DNA from 3 places in the Bradyrhizobium sp. 31Argb genome. Region 1 is predicted to be linked to each of the others. Evidence: predicted binding sites of a transcription regulator. Region 1 holds the regulator's gene; each other region holds the start of a gene.

Region 1 (12,555 bases):
CCGCCCCGACGCCTGCGAAGATTGGTCGCAGCAGGAAATGGGCTCCCGAGAAATACAGCGCTTCGAGCCCGGCGCGGATAACGGTTTTTCTGAGCTGTTTTTTCATCCGGGAAATCGGCCGGCCGGTTGCATTACGGAGCGAAATTAGCGAACCACCGCTGAACAAACGGTTAGCCGGCCCGGTTATACGCGGCTCTTTGCCAGACGCGGTATTTCGGGTTTGACAGTCAGCCAAGGGTTTGTTTTCTCTCTGGTTCCGGAGCCAGGACCCCGAATGCACGAACTTTTCAAGTGGAGTCGCAAGTGGTGGCCGGGCGTGATTCCGCTGGTCATCTGTTGGGGTATCGCGGCCTGGACCTCGACCGCAACCGTGGAGGCTGATCTCGCCGCGCGATCAAACGCCGCGCTCAAGGACACCATCCTTGACAAGCGCAGGATCGCGGTCGCCGGGCGGGACGTGACTTTTGCCGCCGAGGCGTTCTCGGAGGAGGGCCGTCAGAGCGCGGTAGCCTCCGTCGAGGCGGTGCCCGGCGTGCGCCTCGTCAATGACGGGACGCGGCTCGTTCCCGAAGCAAAGCCATTTGTCTGGTCGGCCGAGCGCGATGTCGTCCGGGTGACGCTCACCGGCAGTGCGCCGTTACCGTCGAGCAAGGGCAAGCTGCTCGAAGCGGCCCGCAATATGCTTGGCGGCGTCGAAGTTGCCGACCAGATGTCGCTCGCGCGCGGCGCGCCGCCGCGCTTCGACAGCGCGGCGCTGCTGCTGCTCGACCAGATCGGCAAGTTGAAGGATGGCAAGATCACGCTGACCGATACCAAGGTCAACCTGTCCGGCATGGCGCGCGAGCTCGGCGGGCGCGAGGCGATCGCGGCGGCGCTGCGGAATCTGCCCGAGGGCTATTCGGTCGCAGCCAATGACATCAAGGCGCCGCCCTACATCTTCCAGGCCTACAAGGATCCGGTCGCGGTGACGCTGACGCTCACCGGCAATGTGCCCGACAACAACGCTCACGCCGCGCTCGTCGCGGCCGCCGGACGCAAGTTCTTCTCGGAGAAGGTCGTCGACAACCTCAAGGCCAGCGTGGGCGCTCCTTCCGGCTTTGCCAACGCCGTGGTGCCGGCGCTCGGCGCCTTATCGCGGCTGTCGACCGGCACGCTCGTGGTGACCGATCGCCAAGTCAAGCTGTCGGGCGACGCCTTCTATGATGCCGCCGCCAACCAGATTCGCGCCGGCCTCGGCCGGGATTTTCCGCAAGGTTGGCAATACAAGGCCGACATTTCGGTGAAGCCGGCGGCCTCCCCGGTGGATGCGACCGTGTGCCAGCAGCTCTTCACCGAGCTGCTGTCGAAGGCGAGGATCCGCTTTGAATCGGGCAAGGCCGATATCTCCGCGGATTCCGTGGGCCTGCTCGATCGCCTGACCGAGACCGCGCTGCGCTGCCCGAATGCCACGATCGAGATCGCCGGCCACACCGACAGCGACGGCGACGAGAGCGCCAACCAGGCGCTCTCCGAACGGCGCGCCGAGGCGGTGATGGACTATCTGGTCAAAGCGGGCCTGCCGGCGACGCGCTTCCAGGCGGTCGGCTATGGCGCCACGCAGCCGCTTGCCGGCAACGACAGCGAAGAAGGCAAGGCGCAGAACCGCCGCATCGATTTCGTGGTGAAGTGATGGCCTATCTGGCGACGTTCTTCTGGGGTTGGCTGCTCGCGGCGCTGTTGATCGGCCTTGCGATGGGCTGGATATCGGTGGTGCAGCGCGGGGAAGGGGTGTCACGAAAGCTGGCGCGATGGCTGGCGCTGCTTGCGGCGATCCTGATCGCCCTTGCGCTCGGCCACATCGTTCCCGGCCGCTTCGGCTATTGGCTCGACCTGTTCCTGATCATGTTCGCGCTCTATCTCGCCGGATGCCTGGTGGGATCGTGGCTGCGTGACTGGGTGGTGTCGCGCAGCCAGCCGGCCAGATGAGGTGGCGAGTTGCGGCTGCCAGGCGGGTTTCGTGCTCCCGATGGCTGCTGCCGGGACGTTCGGTCGCATCGGTGGTGGGCTGGCCACGGCCCGCGCCTGCGTGTCAACTCCTTGTCGGATCGGCGAGAATGCAGCAAAACTGTGCACCTGCTGTCATGAACTCCCCCTAATGTGTTGAAGATGCGCGTTTTATCGTCGCCAGACGAATTCCACTTCGACCCGAAACGCGCTACGACAGGCGGAAGGGAACAGCGGAGCGTCGGCGGGGTTCGCCCGGTAGCCGTCGTCGCGGGATCGCAATTCGAGGTCTAGATGCTGGAAGCAATCCGCAAGGCGATCGCGTTTCTGCGCCAGAAGCAGGTCCTGCACAAATTGGGCGTTGCGATCAGTATCACGGTCATCGCGATCGCGTGCTACGTGCTCTATCACATGCTGCGCGGCATCGACACCAACGAGGTGCTCGAGGCCATCAAAAGCACCGAGCCGCGCCAGATCGCCCTCGCGGCGCTGTTCGTGGCGGCCGGCTATTTCACGCTGACCTTCTACGACCTGTTCGCGGTGCGTGCGATCGGCCACAGCCACATTCCCTACCGCATCAATGCGCTCGCCGCCTTCACCTCCTATTCGATCGGGCACAATGTCGGCGCCAGCGTCTTCACCGGCGGGGCGGTGCGCTACCGCATCTATTCGGCCTGGGGGCTGAACGCGATCGACGTCGCCAAGATCTGCTTCCTGGCCGGGCTGACCTTCTGGCTCGGCAATGCCGCCGTGCTCGGCATCGGGATTGCCTATCATCCGGAGGCCGCCGCTTCGATCGATCAGCTTCCGCCCTGGCTCAATCGGGTCGCGGCATTCACGATCATCGTCGCGCTGGTGGCCTATGTGGTCTGGGTCTGGACCCAGCCGCGGGTGGTCGGGCGCGGGCCCTGGACGGTGACGCTGCCGGGCGGGCCGCTGACACTCTTGCAGATCTGCATCGGCATCATCGACCTCGGGTTCTGCGCCTTGGCGATGTACGTGCTGGTGCCGGACGAGCCCAATCTCGGCTTTGTCGTGGTGGCCGTCATCTTCGTCTCGGCGACGCTACTGGGCTTTGCCAGCCACTCGCCCGGCGGCCTCGGCGTGTTCGACGCCGCCATGCTGGTCGGCCTCTGGCAGATGGACCGCGAGGACCTGCTCGGCGGGATGCTTTTGTTCCGGATGCTCTACTATATTTCACCTTTTGTCATATCTGTAATCTTGCTGACGTTTCGGGAGCTTATCCTCGGAGCGCGAATCAAGCGCCTGCGCCATTTGGGAGCTGGCTCCGACGCCAAACCGCGGCATGAGGCCGTTTATGTCCGCGAGCGCGGAGACACGAGCGCCTGACGCCGCCGCCTGAACAGGAAGAAGCCGGCTCAATGGCCCTTCACGAATCCTCTTCCTCCTTCTTCTCGCCGTGGCCCGACCGGCTGCGGCACTCGGCTATTGTGCTGCTTGCGGCGGGGCTGGCGCTCAGCGTGCTGGTCGCGCTCGATGAGCTCTCGCTGATCCGCGCTTTTGCGGTGTTCCTCTGCATCGCCGCCGCGGCGCTGGTGCCCTGGCGCCTGCACGACGTGGCGGCCTCCCGCGAGGATACCCGCAGCGTCAACCCGGTCGAGAACGGGGCGGTTGCCGCCGTCGTCGCCGGCATGCCGGACCCGGCGGTGCTGCTCGACCGCGCCGGGCGCGTCATCCATCTCAATGCCGCAGCGGCCCAGTTGGCGCCGGCGCTGCGCAAGAACGAGCTGGCCCAATTCGCGTTGCGGTCGCCGGAGATCATCACCGCGCTGCGCGAGGCGATCGCCACCACCGAGCCGCGGCGCGCCACCTATCTCGATCATGTCCCGGTCGATCGCTGGATGGAATTGGTGATCACGCCGGTGCCGGTGCCGACCCTGTTCGGCGGCACCGACAAATGCATGCTGATGACCTTCCACGACCTGACGCCGCTGCGCCGGGTCGAGGAAATGCGCGCCGACTTCGTCGCCAATGCCAGCCACGAATTGCGGACGCCGCTCGCGGCGCTGTCGGGCTTCATCGACACCCTGCAGGGACCGGCCAGGGACGATCCGCGGGCGCGGGAGCGCTTCCTCGGCATCATGCACACCCAGGCCACCCGGATGGCGCGGCTGATCGACGATCTGTTGTCGCTGTCGCGGGTCGAGCTCTCGGCCCATGTCCGCCCCGACACCTGCGTCGACCTGATCCCGATCATCCGCCAGGTCGCCGACGGCCTGGAGCCGCTGGCGCGCGAGCGGCAGGTCGTGATCGAGATCCAGCTTCCCGAGACGCCGGTCATGATCGCGGGCGACCGCGAGGAGCTGTTGCGGCTGTTCGAAAACCTGATCGAGAACGCCCTGAAATACGGCGCCTCCGGCGGCAGGGTGATCGTCTCGCTCAAGGAGGCCGCCTCCGGCGAGGGTGCCCCGGAGATCCGGGTCCTGGTGCGGGATTTCGGTCCCGGCATCGCCCCGGAACACCTGCCGCGGCTGACCGAGCGCTTCTACCGGGTCGACGTCGGCGACAGCCGCCTCCAGGGCGGAACCGGGCTCGGATTATCCTTGGTGAAACATATTCTTAACCGTCATCGCGGCCGTCTCTTGATCGAAAGCGTGCCGAAAAACGGCGCTACTTTTACCGCCTGTTTTCCCCAGGTGAAGACCGCCGCAGCGGCATAAAGTCAAGCAATTTCAATTGCTTGAATGTGTCATCCAACTGTCACCCAACCTTCGTAAAACGAGCATCGACCGCTCCTAAACGGACCGGCGTGAGCGCGATCGGGCGCATCCGGCGCTTCGCTCACAGGATTGGAGACCACCCCATGAATTTCTTTAGGACAATCGTCGCTGCCGGCTTGGTGGCCGTTTCGACGTCGGCCTTCGCGGCCGATATCACTGGCGCGGGCGCGACATTTCCGTTCCCGATCTATTCCAAATGGGCGGACGCCTATAAGAAGGAAACGGGCAACGGGCTGAATTATCAGTCGATCGGCTCGGGCGCCGGCATCAAGCAGATCCAGGCCAAGACCGTGACCTTCGGTGCCACCGATGCGCCGCTGAAGGCCGAGCAGCTCGAGAAGGACGGACTCGTCCAGTGGCCGATGGTGATGGGCGCGATCGTGCCGGTCGTGAACCTCGAAGGCATCAAGCCGGGCGAGCTCGTGCTGTCGGGCGAAGTGATCGGCAACATCTATCTCGGCAAGATCACCAAGTGGGACGATGCGGCGATCGCCAAGCTCAATCCGAAGCTGAAGCTGCCCTCTGACGCCATCACCGTGGTCCGCCGTTCCGACGGTTCGGGCACCACCTTCAACTTCACCGACTTCCTCTCCAAGTCGAACGCCGACTGGAAGTCCAAGGTCGGCTCGGGCACTGCGGTCGAGTGGCCGGTTGGCGTTGGCGCCAAGGGCAACGAGGGTGTTGCCGGCAACATCAGCCAGACCAAGAACGCCATCGGCTACGTCGAATACGCCTACGCCAAGCAGAACAAGCTGACCTATGCCGCGATGGTCAACAAGGCGGGCAAGACCGTGCAGCCGACCATTGCTGCGTTCCAGGCTGCTGCTTCCAACGCGGACTGGGCCAAGGCTCCGGGCTACTACGTGATCCTGACCGACCAGCCGGGCGATGCGTCCTGGCCGATCACCGCGGCGACCTTCATCCTGATGCACAAGGAGCCGACGGATAAGGTGGCTTCGGGCGAAGCCATCAAGTTCTTCAAGTGGTCGTTCGAGAAGGGCGGCAAGGCCGCCGAGGAGCTCGACTACATTCCGATGCCGGAAGCGGTCGTCAAGCTGATCGAAAAGACCTGGGCCTCGGACATCAAGAGCTGAGCCTCGCATCGAGAGCCTCGCGCCCCGTCATCTTCCGGGGCGCGAGTGCAGCAAGTGATCCCGGAATCCCAAGGGGTTCCGGGTCTGGTCCTCGGACCCAGAAGCGGCGCCGGATAAACTCGTCGGCAAGATCGCTCGACAAGAAGCGACCCTTCTATTGTATCAGTCAACACAGGGGATTGGCGTGGCAGACATGGCCGTTCAAAGCGACGTAATGGCAGCCTCCGGACCTTACGATCGTGCCAAGGCCCTCAGCGCCTTCAAACTCGGTGACCTCACCTTCTACTGGATCACCCGGGCCTGCGCGATTTCGGTGCTCCTGATCCTTGGCGGCGGCATCATTCTTTCGCTGATTGCCGGCGCCTGGCCGGCGATGAAGGAATACGGCTTCGCCTTCCTGTCGACGCAACGCTGGGCGCCGTCGGCCGATCCGCCGGTGCTCGGTGCGCTCGGGCCGATCTATGGCACGCTCATCACCTCTATCATCGCGATGCTGATCGCCATTCCCGTCGGCATCGGCATTGCGATCTTCCTCACCGAGCTTTGCCCGCAATGGCTGCGCCGCCCGATCGGCATCGCGATTGAGCTCCTGGCCGGCATCCCCTCGATCATCTACGGCATGTGGGGCTTCTTCGTGCTCGGCCCGTTCCTCGCCAACACCTTCCAGCCGTTCATGATCCGCCTGTTCGACGGCGTGCCGCTGCTGGGCGCGGTGTTCGGCGGCCCGCCGTCCTATCTCAGCCTGTTCAACGCCGCGCTGATCCTGGCGATCATGGTGCTGCCCTTCATCACGGCGATCTCGGTCGACGTGTTCAAGACAGTGCCGCCGGTCCTGAAGGAGGCGGCCTACGGGGTCGGCTGCACCACCTGGGAAGTCGTCCGCAACGTCGTGATTCCCTATACCCGCGTCGGCGTGATCGGCGGCATCATGCTGGCCCTCGGCCGCGCACTCGGCGAGACCATGGCCGTGACCTTCATCATCGGCAACTCGTTCCGCATCTCCTCCTCGATCTTCGCGCCGGGCACGACGATCTCGGCGGCGATCGCCAGCGAATTCGCCGAGAGTGACGGATTGCACCAATCGGGCCTGATCCTGCTCGGCCTGTTGCTGTTCGTGCTGACGTTCATTGTTCTCGCCTGTGCGCGACTGATGCTGATGCGTCTGGAAAAGAAGGCGGGGAACTGAGCCATGAATCCGATTTACAGGTCTCGCCGTCGCAACGACATCATCATCCGCGGGCTTTGCATCGCCGCTGCCGCGTTTGGGGTGACTTGGCTGGCGCTGATCCTGTTCACGCTGTTCTACAACGGCCTCGCCGGCCTCAGCCTCGATGTCTTCACCAAGAACACGCCGCCGCCCGGCTCCACCGATGGCGGTCTCCTGAACGCGATCGTCGGCTCGGTGATCATGACCGTGATCGGTGTCGGCATCGGCGCGCCGCTCGGCCTGTTTGCCGGCACCTATCTGGCCGAATACGGCAAGCATGACCGGCTCACTTCGGTGATCCGCTTCATCAACGACATCCTCTTGAGCGCGCCGTCGATCATCATCGGCCTGTTCATCTATGGCGCGGTCGTCGTGCCGATGGGCGGCTTCTCCGCGCTGGCCGGCTGTCTGGCGCTGGCGGTGATCGTCATCCCCGTCGTGCTGCGCACCACCGAGGACATGCTGCTGCTCGTCCCCAACCCGCTGCGGGAGGCGGCCTCCGCGCTTGGCCTTCCGCGCTCGCTGGTGATCAAGCGGATCGCCTATCGTGCGGCGCGCTCCGGCCTGATCACCGGCGTGCTGCTGGCGACCGCCCGCGTCGCCGGTGAGACCGCGCCGCTGCTGTTCACCGCGCTGTCCAATCAGTTCTTCAGCCTGAACCTGACCAAGACGATGGCGAACCTGCCGGTGACCATCAACAACTTCGTGCAGAGCCCCTACGCCTATTGGAAAGAGCTCGCCTGGAGCGGGGCCCTGCTCATCACCTTGACCGTGCTCGCGCTCAACATCGGCGCGCGCATCCTCGGCGCCGAAAGGAGCGCAAAATGACCGATATGACCGTATCGACGACCAGCCCGAGCGCGGCCATTCCCCAGAAATCGCTGCCGGAAGCGCCGCCGAAGGTGACGGCACGCAGCCTCAACTTCTATTACGGCGAGCACCACGCGCTGAAGAACATCAACCTGGCGCTCGGCACCAACCGCGTCACCGCCTTCATCGGTCCTTCCGGTTGCGGCAAGTCAACGCTGCTGCGGATCTTCAACCGGATGTACGACCTCTATCCCGGCCAGCGCGCCACCGGCCAACTGATGCTGGACCAGACCAACATTCTCGACCCCAAGCTCGATCTCAACCTGCTGCGGGCGCGGATCGGAATGGTGTTCCAGAAGCCGACGCCGTTCCCGATGACGATCTATGAGAACATCGCCTTCGGCATCCGCCTTTACGAGAAGATCTCGAAATCCGAAATGGACGGCCGAGTCGAGAAAGCGCTGCGCGGCGGCGCGCTGTGGAACGAGGTCAAGGACAAGCTCAACGCCTCCGGCCTGAGCCTCTCCGGCGGCCAGCAGCAGCGTCTGTGCATCGCCCGCACGGTTGCGGTGCGGCCCGAAGTGATCCTGTTCGACGAGCCCTGCTCGGCGCTCGATCCGATCTCGACCGCCAAGGTCGAGGAACTGATCCAGGAGCTGTCGGAGGACTACACGATCGCGATCGTCACGCATAACATGCAGCAGGCGGCGCGCGTCTCCGACAAGACCGCGTTCATGTATCTGGGCGAACTGATCGAGTTTGACGACACCAGCAAGATCTTCACCTCGCCGAGCGATCGTCGCACCCAGGACTACATCACCGGCCGGTTCGGTTGAGGAGGGACATCATGGCTTCTGAACATACCGCCAAGGCGTTCGACAGCGATCTTCAGGAACTGACCCGTCTGGTCGCGGAGATGGGCGGGCTGGTCGAACGGATGATCACCGAATCCGTCGATGCGCTGATCCGCCGCGACATTGCGCTCGGCAAGCGTGTCGTCGCTTCCGACATCGAGATCGACAGCCTGCAGCGCGTGATCGAAGAGCGCGCCGTGCTGACGATCGCCCGCCGCCAGCCGATGGCCGTCGACCTGCGCGAGATCGTCGGCGCGATGCGGGTGGCGACCGACCTCGAGCGGATCGGCGACCTCGCCAAGAACATGGGCAAGCGCGTCGCCGCGCTGGAGAACGACTTCCAGCCGCTGAAGCTGATCCGCGGCTTGGAGCACATGACCGACCTCGTGCTGTCGCAGGTCAAGTCCGTGCTCGACGCTTATGCCGCGCACGATCTGCCGGCCGCGATGAACGTCTGGAAGAGCGACGAGGAGGTGGACGCGATCTGCACCTCGCTGTTCCGCGAGCTCCTCACCTACATGATGGAAGATCCGCGCAACATCTCGTTCTGCATCCACCTGATGTTCTGCGCCAAGAACATCGAGCGGATCGGCGACCACGCCACCAACATCGCGGAGACGGTGTTCTACATGATCGAGGGTCAGCAGATGACCGACAAGCGGCCGAAGGGGGATATGACGACGTTCGCCACGACCGTTCCGGGCAACTAGAGCACATCCAGGAAAGTCGAAGCCGGTTTTCCGAAGAAGATCCTGCTCAAAACATCAAAGGAAGAGTGGGATGACGATTCAGGCAGAGAGTCATCCCGCTATAGGAGAAGCCAAGCCGATGAGCGCACGCATTCTGGTGGTCGAAGACGAAGAAGCGCTGACGACGCTGTTGCGCTACAATCTCGATGCAGAAGGCTATGATGTCGAAACGGTCGCCCGTGGAGATGATGCGGACACAAGGCTCAAGGAACGCATTCCCGACCTTGTCGTGCTCGACTGGATGCTGCCGGGACTCTCCGGCATCGAGCTGTGCCGCCGTCTACGGGCGCGGCCGGAGACCAAGCAGCTCCCGATCATCATGCTGACCGCGCGCGGCGAGGAAAGCGAGCGCGTGAGGGGACTGGCGACCGGCGCCGACGACTACATCGTCAAGCCGTTCTCGGTGCCTGAACTGCTGGCGCGGGTGAAGGGCCTGTTGCGTCGGGCAAGTCCGGAGCGGCTCGCCACCGTGCTCACCTATGGCGACATCGAGCTCGACCGCGAGAAGCGTCGCGTCGCGCGCTCGGGCCGTCCGATCGATCTCGGCCCGACCGAATATCGCCTGCTGGAGTTCTTCCTGGAGCATCCCGGCCGCGTGTTCAGCCGCGAGCAGTTGCTCGACAGCGTCTGGGGGCGCGACATCTATATCGACGAGCGCACCGTCGACGTCCACATCGGCCGCCTGCGCAAATTGCTCAATCCCGGCCGCGAGCAGGACCCGATCCGCACCGTCCGCGGCGCGGGCTACGCGCTGGATGATCGCTTCGCGAAGGCCGAGCAGTCGTAACTCGGCGACCTCAATCCGTAGCCCGGGTGCAGCGAAGCGTAACCCGGGGAAATTTGGACCTGCCGATACAGCATTGCCGGGTTACGCTGCGCTTCACCCGGGCTACGATCTGTCGTCGGCTTACTTGCCGTGTGACGGCTTGACCGTCGGACGGCGGCGGTCCGCTGCCGGCTGGTAGGCGACGCGGGAGTGGTGCGCGCAATAGGGAAGGCCGGGAAGCGCCTTGCCGCCGCAGAAGAAGAATTCCGGGCTCGAGGGATCGCCGACCGGCCAGTGGCAGGTGGCCTCGTTCAATTCGAGCAGCGACAGCCGCTGGCTCATCGGCACCACATTGTCGTAGGCGATAGGGTCCGCTTCCACCTCCACCTCGAAGGCGTGCGCGAGCGCGGTGTTGCCGCGGGAGACCGGACGCGCCACGCGCATCATCGGCTGTGCGGGACGCGCCTTGCGCTGCCGCGGTGCGGTGGCGGCTGGACTCTTGGCGCGACCCGAGAGGCCGAGCCGGTGCACCTTGCCGATCACTGCATTGCGCGTCACGTTGCCGAGTTCCGCTGCGATCTGGCTGGCCGAGAGCCCGGCTTCCCAGAGCTTCTTCAATTGCTCGACGCGTTCGTCGGACCAGGTCAATACCGTCATCGCATCTTTCCCTTCGCGTTGCGCCGGCCGATCCTGGGACAGCGCTGCGATGCCTAATCTCAAAAATCCCTGCGGGCAGAATCCCTTAAGGCTCGCCGGGCACGAAAACCGCACCCGAACGTGTACGCCGCACACAAAGGACTCTAGGGATCAAAACTGCCGCACGAGATGTCGTACCCGACAGGCCAGACGCTACAATATGGCGTGACTCTGGCGCAAGAGTCCGCGCCTATGCGTCCACATGTTCCGACATTTAGGGATTGCAATCGGGCTTTTCCACTACACTGGAAACCCGCGGATTACCCGGTACTTTGCAGCGCAGCCTGGCGGCTTCGTGGCGATTGACAGCACCCGCCGCGCGCATAGAATGCCTTTACGTGCCGCCCTGCAAAGGCGGCACGTTTTGTTTTCGCTGGATGAGCTCCAGCCGCGTGTCTGCATCGCTGCACGCCGCCAGGGCTCATCTGAAAGGCTTGTCTAAAACCCTTCAGTGATCGCCATGACCGACAGCGCCACGTCGCATCTGCTTCCCGTTTTTGCCAGGGCCGATCTCGGCTTCGAACGCGGCGAAGGCTGTTGGCTGATCTCGACCAAAGGCGAGCGTTATCTCGACTTCACCTCCGGCGTCGCGGTGAACGCGCTCGGCCATGCCCATCCGCATCTGGTGAAGGCGCTGCAGGAGCAGGCGACGAAGCTCTGGCACATGTCGAACCTGTTCAAGAGCCCGGACGGCGAGAAGCTTGCCGCGCGGCTGTGCGAGCAGAGTTTTGCGGACTTCGTGTTCTTCTGCAATTCCGGCGCGGAAGCGATGGAAGGCGTGATCAAGGTCGTGCGTCACTATCACTTCTCGAAGGGGCATCCGGAGCGCTATCGCATCGTCACCTTCGAAGGCGCCTTCCATGGCCGCACGCTCGCGACGCTGGCCGCGACCGGCGCCGCCAAATATCTCGAGGGCTTCGGCCCGCCGATGGACGGTTTCGACCAGGTGCCGCATGGCGACATCGAAGCGGTGAAACGCGCGATTGGTCCGCAGACGGCAGGCATCCTGATCGAGCCGGTGCAGGGCGAAGGCGGCGTGCGCTCTGCGCCGCCGGCCTTCTTCAAGGCGCTGCGCCAGCTTTGCGACGAGCACGGTCTCCTGCTCGCCTTCGATGAGGTGCAGACCGGCATGGGCCGCACCGGCGATCTCTTCGCCTACAAGCGCATCGGGGTCACTCCCGATGTGATGTCGCTGGCCAAGGCGCTCGGCGGCGGCTTTCCGATCGGCGCCTTCCTTGCGACCGCGGAAGCCGCGTCCGGCATGACGCCGGGCTCGCACGGCTCGACCTTCGGCGGCAACCCGCTCGCGGTCGCGGCCGCCAGCGCCGTGCTCGATGTGATGCTGCAGCCCGGCTTCTTCGATCACGTGCAGAAGATGTCGCTCCTGCTCAAGCAGAAGCTCGCCTCCGTGGTCGACCGCTATCCGTCCATTCTCGCGGACGTGCGCGGCGAGGGGCTTCTGATCGGCGTCAAGGCCGTGGTGCCCTCCGGCGACCTCGTCACCGCCCTACGCGAGCAGAAGCTGCTCACGGTCGGCGCCGGCGACAATGTGGTGCGCTTCCTCGCGCCGCTGATCGTCGGCGAGGCCGAGATCGAGCACGCCATCGGTTGCCTCGAGCGCGCCTGCACCGCGCTCTCAAGTGGACCGTCGAAGA
Region 2 (5,365 bases), on a different contig from region 1:
ATTGCATCCACATCGTCATTGCGAGCCAACCGGGCGCGCGTTCGCGCGACCCGTTGGCTCGCAATGACGGGGCTGTCATTCCGGGGCGATGCGAAGCATCGAGCCCGGAATCCATCCAGCCGCAGAACACGTGGTGAAATGGATTCCGGGTTCGCGCTGCGCACGCCCCGGAATGACGGCGGAGTTTGAGGCTCGAGAAGTGGTGGGTTACGCTTCGCTAACCCACCCTACGGACTACGAACCACGGACTGCGAGGCTCTTCATCAATGCGGAGATACCAAACGTCCAGGGTTCGCATTCGTCGCTTGAGCGCATGCGGTTGACGAGCTTGCCGAGCTCGGGTGCTGCAATCGTGACGATGTCGTCGCGCTTGTGGGTAAAGCCCTGGCCCGGCGCATCGCGGTCTTTTACGGGCGCGAACATGGTGCCGAGGAAAAGCGCAAAGCCATCAGGATATTGATGGACCGGTCCGATGGTCTGCGCCACGAGGTCGGTCGGATCGCGGCTGATCTTGCTGATCGACGAGTGGCCTTCGAGGACGAAGCCGTCCAGTCCTTTCACGGTCAGGCCGACATCCATGTTGCGCACACGGTCGAGCGAGAAGCTGCGGTCGAACAGGCGGAGCAGCGGGCCGACGGCGCAGGAGGCGTTGTTGTCCTTGGCCTTGGAGAGCAGCAGCGCCGAGCGTCCCTCGAAATCGCGCAGGTTGACGTCGTTGCCAAGCGTGGCGCCGACGATGTTGCCGCGGCTCGAGATGACGAGCACGACCTCCGGCTCCGGATTGTTCCAGGTCGATTTCGGATGCAACCCGGCATCCATGCCGGTCCCGACCGAGGACAACACCGGTGCCTTGGTGAAGACCTCCGCGTCGGGGCCGATGCCGACCTCCAGGTACTGGCTCCAGGCCTGCTGCTCTATCAGCACCTGCTTCAGCCGCATCGCCTCCTCCGATCCGGGCTTGAGCTTGGAGAAATCGTCGCCGACCAGCCGCACCACCTCTTTGCGGATGGCCTCGGCGGAAGCGGGATTGCCGCGTGCCCGCTCCTCGATCACGCGCTCCAGCATCGAAATGGCGAAGGTGACGCCGGCGGCCTTCAACACCTGCAAATCGAGCGGCGCGAGCAGCCACGGCTTTTGCCGATCGCGGCGATCCGGCGGCGTGTTGGCCGCAATGCTGTCGAGCTCGCCGAGCGGCTCGCCCTTGATGGTGCGCAGCACGGCGGCCGGATCGCTCTCCTCGCACAATGCGCTGACGGTCGGAAAGCGCGCGGTCACATCGAACACACCGTCGCTGCGCACGGCGACCACGGCAGGTCCGTCACGCCGTGGCAACCAGACGCGCCCGACCAGCGTGCCGTTGGTGCCGTCCTCCGGCAGGATGTCTTTGGCAGTCAGCGTGATCATTAGGCTATCTCCCATCCTTTTCGTTTTTGGCCAGCAACAACGGCTGAGGCTCCCTCAGTCGCCGCTCCCACTCCGCCGTCATCGTCCGCGCAGGCGGACGATCCAGTAAACGCCAGCCTCTCGGCCAAGCCACAAGCGCCAGCGTTTACTGGATGCCCCGCCTTCGCGGGGCATGACGGGCAACAGCGGAGCTTCTTAGCACGCCTGCGACGCCAGTGTGAGACGCTCGTCATTCCGATGTCACACAAGCATCGTCAATTCCGGCACTCCACATCCCGACTGTGAGCAGCCGAGAGACAGCACTCCATGACCACATCCACTCCGATCGACGAAGCCGCCCTGCGCGAGCGCATCAACCAGGAAATCGCCGACAATCTCGACGAGGAACTCGAGCTCGAACTCGACGATATGCGGCTGGACGATCTCGACGACGCTGCACGGGCGGGCCTGCCTGTGCTCGATCGCAAACTCTATTTCCGGGAATTGCTACGGCTGCAGGGCGAGCTCGTGAAGCTGCAGGACTGGGTGCAGCACGAGAAGAAGAAGGTCGTGATCCTGTTCGAGGGCCGCGACTCCGCCGGCAAGGGCGGCGTGATCAAGCGCATCACCCAGCGCCTCAACCCGCGCATCTGCCGCGTCGCGGCGCTACCGGCACCAAGCGAGCGGGAGCGGACCCAATGGTACTTCCAGCGCTATGTCGCGCATCTGCCGGCCGGCGGCGAGATCGTGCTGTTCGACCGTAGCTGGTACAACCGCGCCGGCGTCGAGCGTGTGATGGGCTTCTGCACCGACGAGCAATACCAGGAATTCTTCAAGTCGGTGCCGGAGTTCGAGCGCATGCTGATCCGCTCCGGCACCATCCTGATCAAATACTGGTTCTCGATCACCGACGACGAGCAGCAATTCCGCTTCACGATGCGGATCCAGGATCCGCTGAAGCAGTGGAAGCTGAGCCCGATGGACGTCGAGGCGCGGTCGCGGTGGGAGCAGTACACCAAGGCCAAGGAGACGATGCTGGAGCACACCCACCTGCCCGACTCGCCGTGGTGGATCGTCGATGCCGTGGACAAGAAGCGCGCCCGGCTGAACTGCATCTCGCATCTGCTCAGCCAGATTCCGTATCAATCGGTGCAGCACATCGCGGTTGCGCTGCCGCCGCGCGTCCGCAATCCCGACTATCACCGCGGCCCGATCCCGCCGGAGATGTACGTTCCGGCAGCGTTCTGACGGAACGCGTTGTAGGGTGCGCAAAGCGCAGCGTGCCCACCTTTCTTGCACCGACCGTGGATGGTGGGCACGCTGCGCTTTGCCCACCCTACGCTTTCTGGCTACCAGGAAAAGCGCACCACGCCCTTGCCGGCGTAGGATTGGCTGATGCCGGAGAATTCGCCTTCGAAGGTTCCGGCCGCGGACCAGCCGTTCAGCCACTTCATCTCCAGCGATGCCGTGGTGAGCGCGGAATCATGCGCCTGCGCCGCGCCGTTGACGACGAAGGCTGCGCCCGGCAGCGTCTGGAACACGGCGCTCGCGGCACGGTCCGGGTTGAAGTCATGCGCCCAGGCGGCGCGGCCGCGCAGCGTCACTATTCCGTCCTCCACGGCGAAGGATTTGTCCGCGCGCAGGCCGAGCTCGGTGCGCGTGTCGGTGACGCTCTTGGCGGTGTAGTTCAGCGCAAAGGTGCTGGCTCCGGAGACCACGGCCTCGGCATAGTTCGGCAGGTCGAAGGTCGTCACCTGCGCCGCCGCATAGGGCGTGAGGCCCAGCCACGGCGTGGCGTAGCGATAACCGCCTTCGAGCCGGCCAGAATAGGTGTTGGCGTTGAACTCGGCGCGGAGGTGATCGACACCTGCGACGGTGACGAAGCGGTCCGTGGTGACGTCCTGCCAGCCATAGGCGAATGCGGCGGAGAGATAGGCCGGGCCCGTGGTGGTGCGCGCGAATGCGCCGGCCTGGAACAGGTCGGAGCGGCCCCAGCCCAGGCCGTTGACGCTGAAATTGGTGCCGCCGCCGGCAAGCGCAAAGCCCGCGAGCAGCGACGGCGAGACGCGATAGTCGAAACCGACAGCGGTGCCATAGACGCTGCTGCTCGCGTTGTTCGAGCCGAGCACGGCGTTGCCGTCCGTGGTCTGCGAACCGCCAAAGCCTGCAGCCCACACCCTCCAGCGCGGGTCGAAGCCCGGCGGCGCGGCGGGTGCCTTGCGATAGACGGCGGCGTAGGCATCGCGTTCGCGCTTGCTGCGCGCCATGCGGGTTGAGGCGTAGGCGTTGGCGCCGTCCATATCGGCGAAGGGCATTGCGCCCGCGCCGTCACTGAGGCCGCCGTTGCGGCCGGCGATGAACGGATCGGTCAGCAATCCCAGGAACAGGTTCATCGCGTTGAAGGTCGCCTGCTGCGATCCCGTCGCCACCTCGCCCGAGGCTTGCGTCAAGCCGGCCGGCGTCAGCGATGCGAACGGCAAGGGAATGCTGCCATTGGCATTGAAGAAGTTGGTCAGCGCGCCAGCGACGTTGTGCTGATTGATGTTGAGATTGGACCCGGCGCCGAAGTCGAGACCGAACGTCAGATAGACATTGGTCGCGTCATAGCTCAGCGCCGCCGTCAGGCCGCCCGGCAGGCCGGCCACATTGAGGCCGCCGAATGTCGTCCCGCCAAGGCCGCCATCCGCGGTCAGGATCGTATAGGGCCGCTTCGAAACCGAGCTGCCGGGCGAAAGGCTGGCGCCGACCGAACCGGCGAGCGTAGCCGTGCCGGTCACATGGGCGAAGGAGGACGTGGTGGAGCTGAGCTGCACCAGATAGAGCGCGCCGGACTGCAGTGCGAGATTGCCGGCAACGGTGGTGGAAGCACCCGGCACCGCATTGCCCGGCATGAACGCGCCGCCGCTCGCGATCGCGGTGTTGCCGACCGTGCCGACGCCCGAGAGCACGCCGCCGGCGCTGACCGCCACGCTGCCGTTGATGACGCCATCGACTGCGAGCGTGCCGCCGAGCACATTCCAGTCCTGCGCGCCGGTGCCAGTCACGGTCCATTTCGAGCTGTCGACCTTGTTGAAGGTCGAGAAGCCATCATACTGATTTCCCGGTCCGATCAGGCTGAGGTCGAACGTGCCGGTACCGGTGCCGCCGAGCTGGAAGGTGTCGCCGCCGTTGCCGAACACCAGGCCGTGGATGACGCTGCCCGGGCCGAGCGTCAGCACATTGGGGGTGCCGAAACCGCAGCCGCAGAACTCGATCGCAGCGAAACCGGTGGCGGCGTTGATGGTGCCCGAATTGAAGACGGAGCCGCCACCGTTGACCACGATGCCGACGGCGTCGCTACCGACATTGATGGTCCCGGTGTTGACGACCTGATTGCTGCCGGCAGACCCGGCAGTCGAGACTTCGATGCCGGCGGCCGGCGCGTTGTTTCCGACGGTGATCGTGCCCGCGTTTGTGACGGTGAGGGAATCGCCGACCGCGAAGATGCCTGTGGTGCTGTCGCCGCCGACGATGCTGCCTGTGTTGGTGATGGTGCCGGACGCGCCGAGGGAGAGCGGGAACGAGATAATGCCATAGCCCAACATGCCGACGTTGATCGTGCCGCTGTTGGTGATCTTCGTGTTGTCGCCGGCTGCGATGATAGCCATGCCGAAATCGTCTGATGTGATCGAGCCGGCGTTGCTGATCACCGCGTTGTTGCCCTGCACAGCAATGCCCGCGGCGTCGTGGCCGACCGTAATGCTGGCGCCCGCAGTGTTGGTGATGGTGTTGTTGTCGTTGATCGCGAAGATGCCGGCCGTGGGCGAAGAGGTGAAGCCTGTCGTGATCGTGCCGGCGTTGGTCACCGTGCTGTTGCCTGCGACGAAGATACCGTTGCCGAAGTTGCCGACCGTGATGGAGCCGGTCGCGGCGTTGGTGATCGTGTTGTTCTGGCCCGCGAAGATGCCGGTGCTTCCTGGTGCAGCGGAAAGCGTACCGTTAT
Region 3 (12,950 bases), on a different contig from region 1:
CGGCGCGTTTGTCTGCATGGCCGGGGAGTGCGTGCGAATAGGCGCCGCGGGCGAAGGGATCGTGCGCCCAGCGGGATTCCGTGAGCGGCGTCAGCTTGCGCCGGATGTCGTTGCCGAGGAAGCCCGCGATTTCGTCGATGCTGTGCGCGGCAAAGGCGCCGTCGCCGGCATCTTCCAGCTCTCTTGCAAACCGGCCGCCGAAAAAGCCTTCGATGCAGGGCTGGCCGAACGGGCGGATGTGATAGGTGCCCATCTCCGTGCGCATGCTGGCGCCGCGCAAATTGCCTTCCTTCGGAAAGGCGTCCGCATCCGCGAGCGCCAGCACCACCTTGTCGTCGACGCCAAGCGGCAGTCCCCGCGCGGCGTCGACCTTTGCCGGCAGCGCCGGCGAGAAGCGGATCGCTTCATGCGCGATCAAATTGGTCGGCACGGTCATGATCACGTGGTCGGCCGCAAGCGTGCCCAGCGACGTTTCGAGGCGCAGGCGTTTTCCGGAATGGTCGATCAGCGTGACATTGCAGTTGAGCGCGACGGGACATGAGGCACCATAGGCGGCGATCAGCGCGCCATAGCCGCGCCGCACGCGCCAATTGATGTTGGTGTCCTCGTAAGCTTCCATGTCGAGGATCGAGACCTGGTCGAGCTCGCAGCCGTTCACATAGGTGGAGATCGCGTCGATCATCGGATTCCAGCGGTTGCCCGGCTCGAGATAGCGGCTGGCGGGCGCGTCTTCGCCCGTTTGCGCAGCTTCCCAGGCGCGCTCATAGAATTCGTCGAGCGAACGGATGAAGTCGTCGCGATCGGCTTGCGGGAACGCCTTGCCATAGGCGCGCTCGCGCCAGGGCGGCAAGGTCTTGTTGATCGCGAAATTCAGTTGTTCGGCGATGGTGACGAAACTGTTCTTGTCCGCTGAATGCAGCCAGCCGCAGCCGACGTCGAACACCACATCGGGCGCGGCCTGAACCGTATGCGCCCTCCCGCCGACGCGGTCGCGCGCTTCCAGCACGATCGTGGAAAGACCGGAATCCTTCAGCGCATTGGCAGCGCCAAGGCCGGCTGCGCCAGCGCCGATGATGGCGACGTCGACTGAGGAGGGGAGGAGCATTTAGTCAGCGAATAGTGAGTGGCGAATGGCGAATAGCGTATAGGAAACGCCGCCAGAGGCCAAACGTCCCTAGTCGCTACTCCCCATTCGCTATTCGCACGTTTACGCTACCGCTTCCTTGGCCTTTTCGGCGCGCTTGCGGTCGTTCGGATCGAGGTGTTTCTTGCGCAGCCGGATCGACTTCGGCGTCACTTCGACGAGCTCGTCGTCCTCGATATAGGCCAGCGCCTTTTCTAGGGTCATCCGGATCGGCGGGGTCAGGCGCACCGCTTCGTCCTTGGAGGTGGTGCGGATGTTGGTGAGCTGCTTGCCCTTCAGCACATTGATCTCGAGATCGTTATCGCGGGTGTGCTCGCCGACGATCATGCCCTTGTAGACCTTCCAGCCCGGCTCGATCATCATCGGGCCGCGATCCTCCAACTTGAACATGGCATAGGCGACGGCCTCGCCCTGATCGTTGGAGATCAGGACACCATTACGACGGCCCTGGATCTCGCCCTTGTAGGGCGCATAGCCGTGGAACAGGCGGTTCATGATCGCGGTGCCGCGGGTATCAGTCAGCAGCTCGCCCTGATAGCCGATCAGGCCGCGGGTCGGCGCGTAGAACACGAGCCGCAACCTGTTGCCGCCGGAGGGGCGCATCTCGATCATCTCGGCCTTGCGCTCGCTCATCTTCTGCACGACGACGCCGGAATGCTCCTCGTCGACGTCGATCACGACTTCCTCGATCGGCTCCAGCGCCTGGCCCGTGGCCTCGTCCTTATTGAACACGACGCGCGGACGCGACACCGAGAGTTCAAAACCTTCGCGGCGCATGGTCTCGATCAGGATCGCGAGTTGCAATTCGCCGCGGCCGGAGACTTCCATGGAATCCTTGTCGGCGGCTTCGGTGACGCGCAGCGCGACGTTGCCTTCGGCCTCGCGCATCAGGCGATCGCGGATCATGCGGCTCGTCACCTTGTCGCCCTCGGTGCCTGCGAGCGGGGAGTTGTTGACGATGAAGGACATCGACACCGTCGGCGGATCGATCGGCTGCGCCTGCAGTGGCGTCTCGACGGTGGGGTCGCAGAACGTATCGGCGACGGTGCCCTTGGTGAGGCCGGCAATGGCGACGATGTCGCCGGCTTCGGCTTCATCGAGCGGTGTGCGCTCAATTCCGCGGAACGCCAGGATCTTTGACACGCGTCCCTGCTCGACCAGCTTGCCTTCCGCATTCAACACCTTCACGGCCTGGTTCGGCTTGAGGATGCCGGAGGAGATGCGGCCGGTGATGATACGCCCCAGATAGGGATTGGCCTCGAGGATGGTGCCGATCATGCGGAACGGGCCTTCCTCGACCTTCGGCGGCGCGACGTGCCGCACGATCAGGTCGAACAGCGGCTGCATGCCCGCTTCCTTCGGGCCTTCGGGGCTCTCCGCCATCCAGCCCTGCTTGGCCGAGCCGTACAGGATCGGGAAATCGAGCTGCTCCTCGCTGGCGTCGAGCGCCGCGAACAGATCGAAAACCTCGTTGATCACTTCGGTTGGGCGCGCGTCGGGGCGGTCGACCTTGTTGATGACGACGATCGGCTTCAAGCCGACCTTGAGCGCCTTGGAGACCACGAACTTGGTCTGCGGCAGCGGGCCTTCGGCGGCGTCCACCAGCACGAGCGCACCGTCCACCATGTTGAGGATGCGCTCGACCTCGCCGCCGAAATCGGCGTGGCCGGGGGTATCGACGATGTTGATGCGGATGTCCTTCCACTGCACCGAGGCGGCCTTGGCCAGGATGGTGATGCCGCGCTCGCGCTCGAGGTCGTTGGAATCCATGGCGCGTTCGGCGACCTTCTGGTTCTCGCGGAACGTACCGGATTGCTGCAGCAGGCGGTCCACCAGCGTGGTCTTGCCGTGGTCGACGTGGGCGATGATGGCGACGTTACGAAGATTCATGGCTCTGCTTTTCGGTCATGCACAGGTCTTGAGCGATCTCGCCGGAAAGCCGGGATCGATCTTTAGCAACTACGGCCCCTCCGGGTCCGGATCACACTCAAGCCGTTGAAATCTCGCGGGGCGCGGTTCGCCTCAAAAAGCAAGCCCGGCCAAAAGGGACCGGGCAAAGCTTGCGCGTTTGCGGCGCAATATAGTCAGAAACCGTCAAAAAACAATGCGTTGTTTGCCGGTTACCGGCCGTTTTTCGAACCCTGCCGGTTGTTCCGGCAACCGCCGATATCTTACCGGGATCCCGCTATCCGGTTTCCTCTTCCTTGCTCGGATAGACGCCGCGGAGCACCTCCTCAAAGTGGTCCTTGACGGCCTCGTTGCACAGGCAGGAGCGGAGCCGCAGGACATCGAGGTTGCGGACCAGAATCGCGCCGCGGCGCGTCTCCAGCACGCCCTCGGCCTTGAAGGACTGAATCACGCGGCTGGCATAGCTGCGGCCCACCCCCAGCAGGGTGGCGAGCTGCTCATGCGTGAGCGGCACGGCGCCGTTGCCATTGGTGCGCTCCATCGCCGAGATGATCCATTTGGCGGTGCGCTGCTCGATCGAGTGGATTGCGTTACAGGCCGTCGACTGGAAGATCTGCGCCAGCATGCAATCGGCATAGCGCGCGAACACGTTGCGGATCGAGGGCGATTTCAGCTTGGCCGCTTCCAGCCTGCCGACCGTCATCCGCACGAACGGCCCGCCGAATTTGACGATGATGCGGGTATAGGCGGGAAGAAATCCCTGGCTGACGACGCCACCGACAGCACCTTCGCGGCCGACCAGAATGGTCTCGACGTCGCGGCCGTCCTCGTTGGTCACGAGGTAGGAGACGAGGCCGGGCCCGCAGGGAAAATACACAGTCTCGACGTCGTCGCCGGGGTTGTAAAGCAGGTCGTTGGCGTTGGCCTCGGCGCGCGCGAGGTGCGGTGCGATCAGCCCATAATCGGCGTCGCTCAGACGGCGCAACAGGTTGTTAAAGGGCCGGTCTGCTCTGTCCGGTTGGCTGCGTTGTTGAAGCATCGGGTCTCCCCCTCACCAACCGCGACGATAGTCAACCCGTTCCTCCTGTTGTGTGCACAAGTGAACAGACGACGGGATCCCGGTGTGGTGCGTTTCGATAAGGGAACCGCCGGTGTGCTTGGGCGACGCGCCGGCAGCGTGCCGATGGCCGGCTCATCACCGGCGATCAGATCAATCCTTCAAGACAGGACCTTCAACACAGGACTTGGCACGCTCATGGAACCCGCCCTCTTCAACGGCATGCCCTCCGACGTGTTGATCGTCGAGGATGATCCGATCATCGCCCTCGATTTCGAGGACACGATCCTCGGCTTTGGGGTGAAGACGGTGCGGACGGCGACCAGCGTCGCGCGAGCGCTTCAGATCATCGCCTATCGCCGGCCCGACTTCGCGCTGCTGGATGTCGTGCTGGCCCGCGAGAACACCTTTGCGCTCGCCGAAGAGCTCGGCGCGCTACAGATCCCCTATGTCTTCGTCACCGGCTATGGCGCCGATGTCCGCCTTCCCGCCGCGCTGGCCGACAAGCCGCGCCTGGTCAAGCCGTGCTCAAGCGAAGCGCTGGAAGCAGCACTGCGAAGGCGGGTCTAAGATCTGTAGCCCGGATGGAGCGCAGCGCAATCCGGGGTCTCGAGTTCGCCGATGGACCGTCCCGGATTTCGCTGCGCTCCATCCGGGCTACAGGCAGCCTTCCTACACCGGCTTCGGGTCGAGCGTGGTTGACCACAGCGCGACGTCGGCGCGGTCGCGCAAGGTTACTGTCATCTGTCCGGTTGCGCCGTCGATCTTGACGTGGCCGAAGAACTGCATGCCCGCCGATGGCGGCAGGTTCTGCTTGTCGGCGCCGGGCGCCTTGATGAACTTCACCTCGGGTCCAAACGTGTTGTCGAGCTCGTTGGGGCCGAACGTGCCGGCATGCAGCGGGCCGGAGACGAATTCCCAGAACGGATCGAAGTCCTGGAACTGCGCCTTGTTCGGATTGTAGTAGTGCGCGGCGGCGTAGTGCACATCCGCCGTGAGCCAGACGGTGTTGACGATCCCGGCGGTCTTGATGAAACGCAGGATCTCGGCGATCTCGAGTTCGCGGCCGCGCGGCGGGCCGTCTCCTTGCGCGAACGCTTCGGAGCCCTTGCTGTTGGCCGCATCGTCATAGACGATGAGGCTGAGCGGCATGTCGGAGGCGATCACCTTCCAGGTGGCGCGCGAGTTGAGCAGTCCGCGCTTCAGCCAGGCGAGCTGGTCCGGGCCGAGGAAATAGGCATCGGGGCCATAGCTGGTCTGCTGGTTCGGACCGTTGGGTCCGCGATAGCTGCGCTCATCCAGCATGAACACGTCCAGATGCGGTCCGTAGCTCAGCGTACGATAGACGCGCCCCGGCTCGACGATGCTTTCGCGCATCGGATACATCTCGTGGAAGGCGCGCGCCGCCAGCACGTTGATGTCGCGCTCCTTGTAGGCGGCAGGAAGCTGTTTTGACAGTGACCAGTTGTTGGTGACCTCGTGGTCGTCCCACTGCACGAAGATCGGCACTTCCGCATTGAACGCGCGCACATGCTCGTCGAGCAGGTTGTACTTGTGCGCCGCGCGGTATTCGTCGAGCGTCTCGGCGACCTTGGCCTTCTCCGGGATGGTGAGGTTCTTCCACAGCTTGCCGTCGGCGAGCTTCACCTCGGACGGAATGACGCCGTCGGCATAGATGGTGTCGCCGGAATGCAGGAAGAAATCCGGCTTGTATTTGCCCATGGTGGCGAAGGTGAACATGCCGCCGTCGTCGGGATTGATGCCCCAGCCCTGGCCGGCGACGTCGCCGCCCCAAACAAAAGTGACATCGCGCCGGTCGGCGGGCGCGGTGCGGAAGCGGCCGACCACGGGCTCGCCGGTGACGTTGACATGGGCAAGGTCGCGGAAGCGGACGCGGTAGAAGATGTCCTGGCCCGAGGGCAGGTTTTCCAGCAGCATCTTGGCGGTGAAATCGCTTTCGGGCAGCGCCGCGATCGGCGGCAGCGCGCGCGCGTCCTTGAAGGATTCGGTGGTTGCGACCTCGACCATCATCTGCGACGGCCGGTCGGCGCGCGCCCAGACCACGCCGCCGTCAACCCCGACATCGCCGGACTGCACGCCATGGGTGACGGCCGGCCGGTCAGCGGCGCGGGACAGGTGGGGCATCGCGATGACGCCGGCGCCAGCCGCGGCTGAAGAGAGGAATTTTCGGCGGGAAATCCTGATCGTCATGGCAAGCCTCCGTCGGCCCGGCGCCGGATGCGCCGAAATGTCGCAACAGACCTAGAAGGATTCTATGACGAAGCGATTACGGCTCCTAGCCGTCATTCCGGGGCACGCGAAGCGTGAGCCCGGAATCCATTCATCCACGTCGTTCGCGGCCCGATGGATTCCGGGCCTGCGCCTTCGGCGCATCCCGGAATGACGGGGCGTCGAGTATCCCGCCTTGGCTAAGCGGTCCCTGCCGCGCGGAATTGCGCGCTGGCGCGCTGCAGGTGTTGCGGCATGCTGATCAACAGCAGCTTGCGGTCGGTGACGGCGTTGTGGAACTGCTCGAGCGCGATGTTGAAGGCGGTCAGCGTGCCTTCCTCGATTGTGCCGTGCTCGTAGCATGCGAGCGCATCGCGCAGGATGTTGTCGGCTTCCGCCTGCATCTGGTCGAGCTCTTCCATCGAGTCGCTGTGGCGTGCGGCGGCGAGCATGTCGAGCAGCCGGTCGCGCTGCGAGGTGTTGATGCTGCGTTCGTCCTTTTTCAGGTAACCGGCAAACCAGGCGCCGGCCGAACCCATCGCGGACACCAGCATCAGTCCCCACCAGATGTAATCGCTGTAGCGGTCGAGGAAGGTCTTCTCGTCGCCATCGACGAAAGCCGCAGCCCCAGGATGCACGGGAATCGTGGCGTCCTTGTCGGTGTCCGGTGTCTCGATCCTGGCAGCCGGCGGGAAATCGTTCTTCAGCGATTGCCCGATCGAGAAGAGCTGCCGGGTGAAGATGGCGATGGTGGATTCGGAAATGCCCCTGCGCGCCACGATATGGTGCGAGAAGCTGATGGTCTTGACCTCGTCCGCAGGCCGGTCGACGCCGCCGAGCGAGCCGGCGGGGATTTGCGAGGCTTCATAGGCGGGATGGTTCTGCGCGATCGCTTCCGCCGCGTCGATGGCGAGGAAGGTCGGCGTGCCGCGGGTCGAGGCTGCGATCGCATCGGTCGTGATCTTGCTGTTGACGGGTCCGGCGGCGAGATAGGCGTCCGCTTTCTGGCTCTTGATCGCCTCGGCCGTCTCATTGGCGGAAAACTGGACGATCTCGACCTTGGCGGGGTCGACGCCATATTGCTGCAGGATCACCTTCAGGAGGTTGACGTTGGCGGGCGTGCGGCCGACGACACCGACGCGGTGGCCGGCGAGCTGCGCGATCTTGGTGATTTTTGGCGCGGCTTTCCTGCCCCTGCCTTTGCCCTGCGGCGGCACCCAGATCGCCACGACATTCTTGCGCAGCGTCGCCACCGCCTGCGCATTCCTGGGGACATCCAGATCGCCGCGGATAATGGCGAGGTCGGCCTTGCCGTCGGCCAACGCCTCGGCGCTGGCCACCGCGCCGTCGGTCTGCAGAAGACGCAGGCGGATTTGGCTGTTGCCCTGGTTGTAGGCTTGGGCCAGCGCCTGGACCACCTTGAGGTCGTCGCTGTTGGTGGGGCCGACCGCGATTCTGAGGTTCACCGGCCGCATCGCGAAGTAATAGCCGGCGGCCAGTGCGCCAATGATGGCAAGCGCGCCGGCGATCATCACGAAACTCAGCCGACGCCGCGCCGAACGCGGCGGCGAAGCTGGAGCGGCGACGAAGTCAGGCTCGGTCATCGATCGCGCAAACAGCCGTTTGAGGTTCTGGGTCATCCTGCCGACGCGTTTATCCTCCGCATTGTAACAAAATTCCGGCAGCGCCTAGGTTACAATCCCGTCATGGTTACCAGCGGCGATAGGACACGCTTTGCGGCCGCGTCGTGAGCATGGATCCCGCTGATGGCTGCCGGTGTTAGGGTGTGAGCGAGCGAGATGGAGGTTTGCCATGGCAGGACGGTTGTCGGCGGAGGCGCGGAAATCTGCGCTGAAGGAACTATCCGGCTGGTCCGAGGTGCCGGGACGTGAGGCGATCGCCAAGACTTTCACGTTCAGGGATTTCAACGAGGCCTTCGGCTTCATGACGCGCGTCGCGCTGATCGCGGAGAAGCGCGACCATCACCCGGAATGGAGGAACGTCTACAAGACGGTCGATGTGGTGCTTGCAACCCATGACGCCGGCGGCGTCACGGCGCGCGACATCGAATTGGCCAGGGCTATGGAGGCGATCGCCAAGCAGGCTGGCTGAGAGAGGCGACTTCTCCTTGGACGATCTTGCAGGGCAGGCGGGAGGTCCCCACCTTTTGCGTCAGGGATCGCGGGACCGCTTGGCGGGCTGTGGTCCGAGGGAGCTTCTTCCGATGACATCATCCGAACACACTGTCGGTTTCGAGCCGGCCGATCGGCTGGCGCAGGACCGCGAGAGCGTGCGACGGCGTTTCTGGATCAAGCTGAAGCGGGTGGTGGCGAAACTGCCTTTCGCCGAAGACCTGCTGGCGGCCTATTATTGTGCTTTCGACAAGGAGACGCCGCGCCATGTGCAGGCGGCGCTGCTCGGCGCCATCGCCTATTTCATCCTGCCGTTCGACTTCGTGCCGGACGTGATGCCGATTCTCGGCTTCACCGATGATGCCGCGATCCTGGCGACCGCGATCCGCGTGGTCGCAAGCCACATCACGCCGGAGCACCGCGAAGCCGCCCGTGCTGCGCTGAAGCGCGGCATCGAGACGGCGGAGGAGTCGTAGATCTAGCGCTTCTCGCCCGTGCGCACCTGCGCGCGGGCGGTGTTCTCCGCTTCCCATGCCTGGAACTGCTTGAACAGCGCCTCCTTGTCGGAGTCCGTCTGCAGCTTGGCTGCGGCCGGCGATTGCTTCAGGAACTCGTCGAAGCGACTGCGCGTCACGGCTTCCACGCTGTGCTTCTCAAGCCATTGCTTGGCCGCCGGCAGCCGGGTCCAGTCGGGCAGCGGCGCGGCCAGCGAGACCTCCTTCCATTTCGGATGGAACGGCGGGTTCTGGAAGGTCGGGAATTTCGTGAAGAAAGCATCCACGAACAGCGCCAGCTTGCGCGAGCGTTCCGTGTTCGGCGCCCAGTTATAGGCCGCGAGCACGGCGGGAACGGCGATGGTGTCGACGCGCTCCTGATCCGAAATCAGGTTCGGATAGTCCTTTGAGATGAGCGTCGCCGGCAGATAGTCGTTCTGCAGCGGCTTGTCATAGTTGACGGTGACGAGGTGGAAGCGGCCATCATTGTTGAATGTGCTGACCGACTTGTAGGGCTTGCCTCCGGTCACGATCACGGCGTCGATTTCACCGGCCTTCAACTTCTCCATCGCGATGCGCTGCTCGATATAGACGAACTTCGCCTTCATCCCGAGCCGCTCGAACACCGTCAGTGCGGTGACAAAGGTGCCGCCATTGGGCAGGTCGACGCTGACGATCCTGCCCTCGAGATCCTTCAAACTCTTGATCGTCTTCGGCGCGACGACATGCATCTCTTCGTTGTAGAGCTTGGTCACATAGGCGAACTGCTTCTTGATGTCCTTCGCAAAGCCCTTCCGTTCGAGATAGTCGAGCGTGTCGGCGCGGACGATGCCGAGATCGACGCCCTGCAGGAACAGGATGTCGGCGACGCTCTGCACCGAACCGCGCCCGACGATCGGCAGTACGCGCAACTTGTTGCCGTCGTCGAGCACGGAAGCGAGGTCGGCGCCGAACTGGACGTAGGTGCCGCCGATCGTACCCGTGATCAACGTCACCGTGTTGGCGTTCAGGCTCTGCTTGGTGGCGACCGAGCCGAACTGGAAGATGGCTCTCAGGCTGTCGCTGACCTTGGCCGGGTCATATTCGGTTTCCTCGGCCCGTACTGCCGGGCCGCAAATCATCGTCAGGGCGAATAACGCCACTCCAAACAAGCGTCGCATGTGTTACCCCAAAAAGGTTCAGTCTTGCATTTGTGTGAGACGTTGCTGGGCGTGCTGCGAGCCAAGCTCGGCCGCCCGGCGGTACCAGATCCGCGCCTGAGCCGGATCGGGCGTGATCGCGCGCGCATCCTTCGTTCCCAGCACCAGGGGATCGTAGGTCCGCGCCAGCAGCAGCGCCGCGTCGGCTTCCTGCGCATCGGCGGCGCGTTCGAGCAGCAGCCGTGCGGCTGGGATATCGCCGATCGCAAGCAGGCTGTTCGCCCGCTTCATGAGGGCGCTGAGCTCGTCGGGACTGACCTGTCTTGCCTGCGGCGTAGCGGGCGGTGCCGCTTGTGGCGCTGCCGACGGCGCGGGTGGAGCGGCAGACGGTGCTGGTGGAGTGGCAGAGACAGATGGTGATGGCCCGACCACAACCTGGCCGCCCTTGATCGCCTCCTGATAGGCCGCCGTGATCTGCTCGCGCGACGGCGGAGCTGCCTTGGTTGGCGGCGGCGGTACCGGCTCGCTCACGGGTTGCGGGAGTGCTGCTATGACGGTTCGCGCATGCACCTGCGAAGTGCCCAGCAGCCACGTCTTGGCGGCGACCATGGTGTCGCGTGTGACATCAAGGGAAACCAGCAAAACAGCGGCCGCCGCAGCGGCAGCGATGAGAAGACCGCTCGTGAGCAAAGAGCGGCCAAGCGAGCGTTCAAGGGAACCTCGTTGGTATTTCGCACCGCTGTCCTCGTCGAGAGGGTATGAAAGGAACAGCGGAGCGGGTTCGTCTCTGTCGATGTCGGTATCTGCTCGATGCGACCGCTGGTAGCGATACTCTGCTAGCTCAGGATCGTCGAAATCCGCGTCATGCGCCTGCCTCGGCGTCATGCGTCCTGAAATATCCACCATGTTGACGCTTCCCGTTACACAATACGCAACGCACGGGCATCCCTGGTTGTCTCTTGCTTGTTGTCGACGTTCCCCGAGTGCCCGCTAACGGGAACTTACGCACTGCGAATGAGCCCAAAAAACGGCCCTGATCAGAGCGAATTGGGACTTATTTTGGTTTGATTAGGGCAAAAATGCCCAATTCACTGGATTAAAATTGGGCGCTTTGGGAATAAGTTCCGTATTCGGAACCCGACTCGCTCAATCTATTCACATAGGTAAGCGCATTCGAGCCACTCAGGTAAGTGCGCGCGAATCCATAAGTGGAAGCGCCGCACCTGCCCGGCGCTACAACTCAGGCGTGTGAAATCTTCTTTTTATTTTACGGCGCATGCCGTCTGTTCACGGATGCAGGATCACCTTGCCCATCGCCTTACGGCCGGCGAGCACCTTCAGTGCTTCGGCCGTTTGCGACAGCGGGAAGGTGCGGTCGACATGCGAAGAGATCTTTCCTTCGGCGGTCCACTGCACGAGCTTCTGCAGGTTCTTGCGGTTCTTTTCGGGGTTGAGCCGCGTCCATGCGCCCCAGAACACGCCGCGGATGTCGCAGCCTTTGAGCAGCGCGAGGTTCAGCGGCATCTTCGGAATGTCACCGGCGGCAAAGCCGATGACGAGAAAGCGGCCTTCCCACGCGATGGCGCGGAGCGCGGCTTCGGCGTAGGTCCCGCCGACGGGATCGAAGATGATGTCGACGCCCTTGCCGCCGGTCAGCGCCTTCAGGCCGTCTTTCAGATCTTCCTTGGCGTAGTTGAGCGTCAGCTCGGCGCCGTGCTGCTTGGCGAACTCAAGCTTCTCGTCCGAGGAAGCGCAGGCGATCACCTTCAGGCCCATCAGTCTGCCGAGCTCGCAGGCCGCAAGCCCCGTGCCGCCGGCGGCGCCCAGCACGGCCAGCGTCTCGCCCGGCTTCGGGTTTGCGCGATCTTCCAGCGCATGCAGCGCGGTTCCGTAGATGATGATGATCCCGGCGGCGCGATCGAAATCGAGATTGTCGGGAATCTTCACGATCGAATTCGCCGGCAGCGCGATCTTCTCGCGCGCGCCATTGTGGCCGCAGGAGGCAACCACGCGATCGCCGACCTTGAGGTCGGTCACTCCAGCGCCGACGCTCTCGATCACGCCGGCGACCTCCGCCGCGGGCGAGAACGGGAACGGCGGCTTGATCTGGTACTTGCCCTGGATCATCAGGATATCGAAGAAGTTCAAAGCCGCGGCCTTGATCACGATCACCGCTTCGCCCGGTCCGGCCACGGGATCGGGCACGTCAGCCAGCACGAGATCGTCGGGTTGGCAATATTGCGTGCAGAGAATGGCTTTCATGGACACACCTGATTTTCGGACGCAGAAAGGCTGCTCGCTTCATGCCGGATTTGAAGCCGGGCGACAATACAATGCGGAGGGATCAAACAATGTTTGAAAAGAGCCTGCTCGCGCACAAGCGGATCCTCGTCACCGGCGGCGGCTCCGGTCTTGGCGCCGCGATGGGACGACGCTTCGCCGAGCTCGGCGCCGAACTTGTGATCTGCGGCCGCAAAACGGAATTACTGCAGCAGACGGCGACGAGATTGCGCGACGATCTCGGCGCCAAGGTTGCGACGATCACATGCGACATCCGCGATGGCGCAGCGGTGGATGCGATGATGGACACGATCTGGCGCGAGGCGCCGATCGACGTGCTCGTCAACAACGCTGCGGCGACCTTCATCGCGCAGACCGAGCATCTCTCATTCCGCGCCGCGGACGCGATCCTGGCGCCGACGCTGCACGGCACGATGTATTGCACCCTCGCCGCGGGCAAGCGGTGGATCGAGGGCAGGCACAAAGGCGTCATCCTCTCGATCCTCTCCACCTCGACGATCACCGGGCGCGCCTTCACCGTGCCGTCGGCGATGGCGAAGTCGGCCG

Evidence for each region. The regulator PhoB, encoded in region 1, activates phosphate uptake and scavenging genes when phosphate is short. The targets are predictions, from matches to a motif close to TGTCATNNANCTGTCAT.
Region 2: a site for PhoB is predicted at 1,643-1,659, ahead of ppk2 (polyphosphate kinase 2). Genes of this name have one in related genera too.
Region 3: a site for PhoB is predicted at 6,385-6,401, ahead of AAFX91_RS13920 (alkaline phosphatase D family protein). Genes of this name have one in related genera too.

Annotation. Positions count from the first base shown of each region.
Region 1 is NZ_JBEGDB010000201.1:950-13,504, reverse strand. It holds gene AAFX91_RS29480 (polysaccharide deacetylase family protein) at 1-106, opposite strand, end outside; gene AAFX91_RS29475 (OmpA family protein) at 275-1,669, shown strand; gene AAFX91_RS29470 (hypothetical protein) at 1,669-1,965, shown strand; gene AAFX91_RS29465 (lysylphosphatidylglycerol synthase domain-containing protein) at 2,278-3,333, shown strand; gene AAFX91_RS29460 (ATP-binding protein) at 3,366-4,664, shown strand; gene pstS (phosphate ABC transporter substrate-binding protein PstS) at 4,808-5,818, shown strand; gene pstC (phosphate ABC transporter permease subunit PstC) at 6,012-7,004, shown strand; gene pstA (phosphate ABC transporter permease PstA) at 7,008-7,853, shown strand; gene pstB (phosphate ABC transporter ATP-binding protein PstB) at 7,859-8,671, shown strand; gene phoU (phosphate signaling complex protein PhoU) at 8,683-9,399, shown strand; gene phoB (phosphate regulon transcriptional regulator PhoB) at 9,518-10,225, shown strand; gene AAFX91_RS29425 (GcrA family cell cycle regulator) at 10,346-10,861, opposite strand; gene AAFX91_RS29420 (aspartate aminotransferase family protein) at 11,361-12,555, shown strand, end outside.
Region 2 is NZ_JBEGDB010000382.1:357-5,721, reverse strand. It holds gene AAFX91_RS38020 (fumarylacetoacetate hydrolase family protein) at 235-1,404, opposite strand; gene ppk2 (polyphosphate kinase 2) at 1,711-2,631, shown strand; gene AAFX91_RS38010 (autotransporter domain-containing protein) at 2,733-5,365, opposite strand, start outside.
Region 3 is NZ_JBEGDB010000056.1:6,610-19,559, reverse strand. It holds gene AAFX91_RS13940 (NAD(P)/FAD-dependent oxidoreductase) at 1-1,105, opposite strand, end outside; gene typA (translational GTPase TypA) at 1,208-3,034, opposite strand; gene AAFX91_RS13930 (Crp/Fnr family transcriptional regulator) at 3,330-4,091, opposite strand; gene AAFX91_RS13925 (response regulator) at 4,308-4,679, shown strand; gene AAFX91_RS13920 (alkaline phosphatase D family protein) at 4,782-6,320, opposite strand; gene AAFX91_RS13915 (TAXI family TRAP transporter solute-binding subunit) at 6,539-7,978, opposite strand; gene AAFX91_RS13910 (4a-hydroxytetrahydrobiopterin dehydratase) at 8,151-8,450, shown strand; gene AAFX91_RS13905 (YkvA family protein) at 8,563-8,946, shown strand; gene AAFX91_RS13900 (TAXI family TRAP transporter solute-binding subunit) at 8,949-10,124, opposite strand; gene AAFX91_RS13895 (hypothetical protein) at 10,143-11,009, opposite strand; gene AAFX91_RS13890 (NADPH:quinone oxidoreductase family protein) at 11,391-12,365, opposite strand; gene AAFX91_RS13885 (SDR family oxidoreductase) at 12,455-12,950, shown strand, end outside.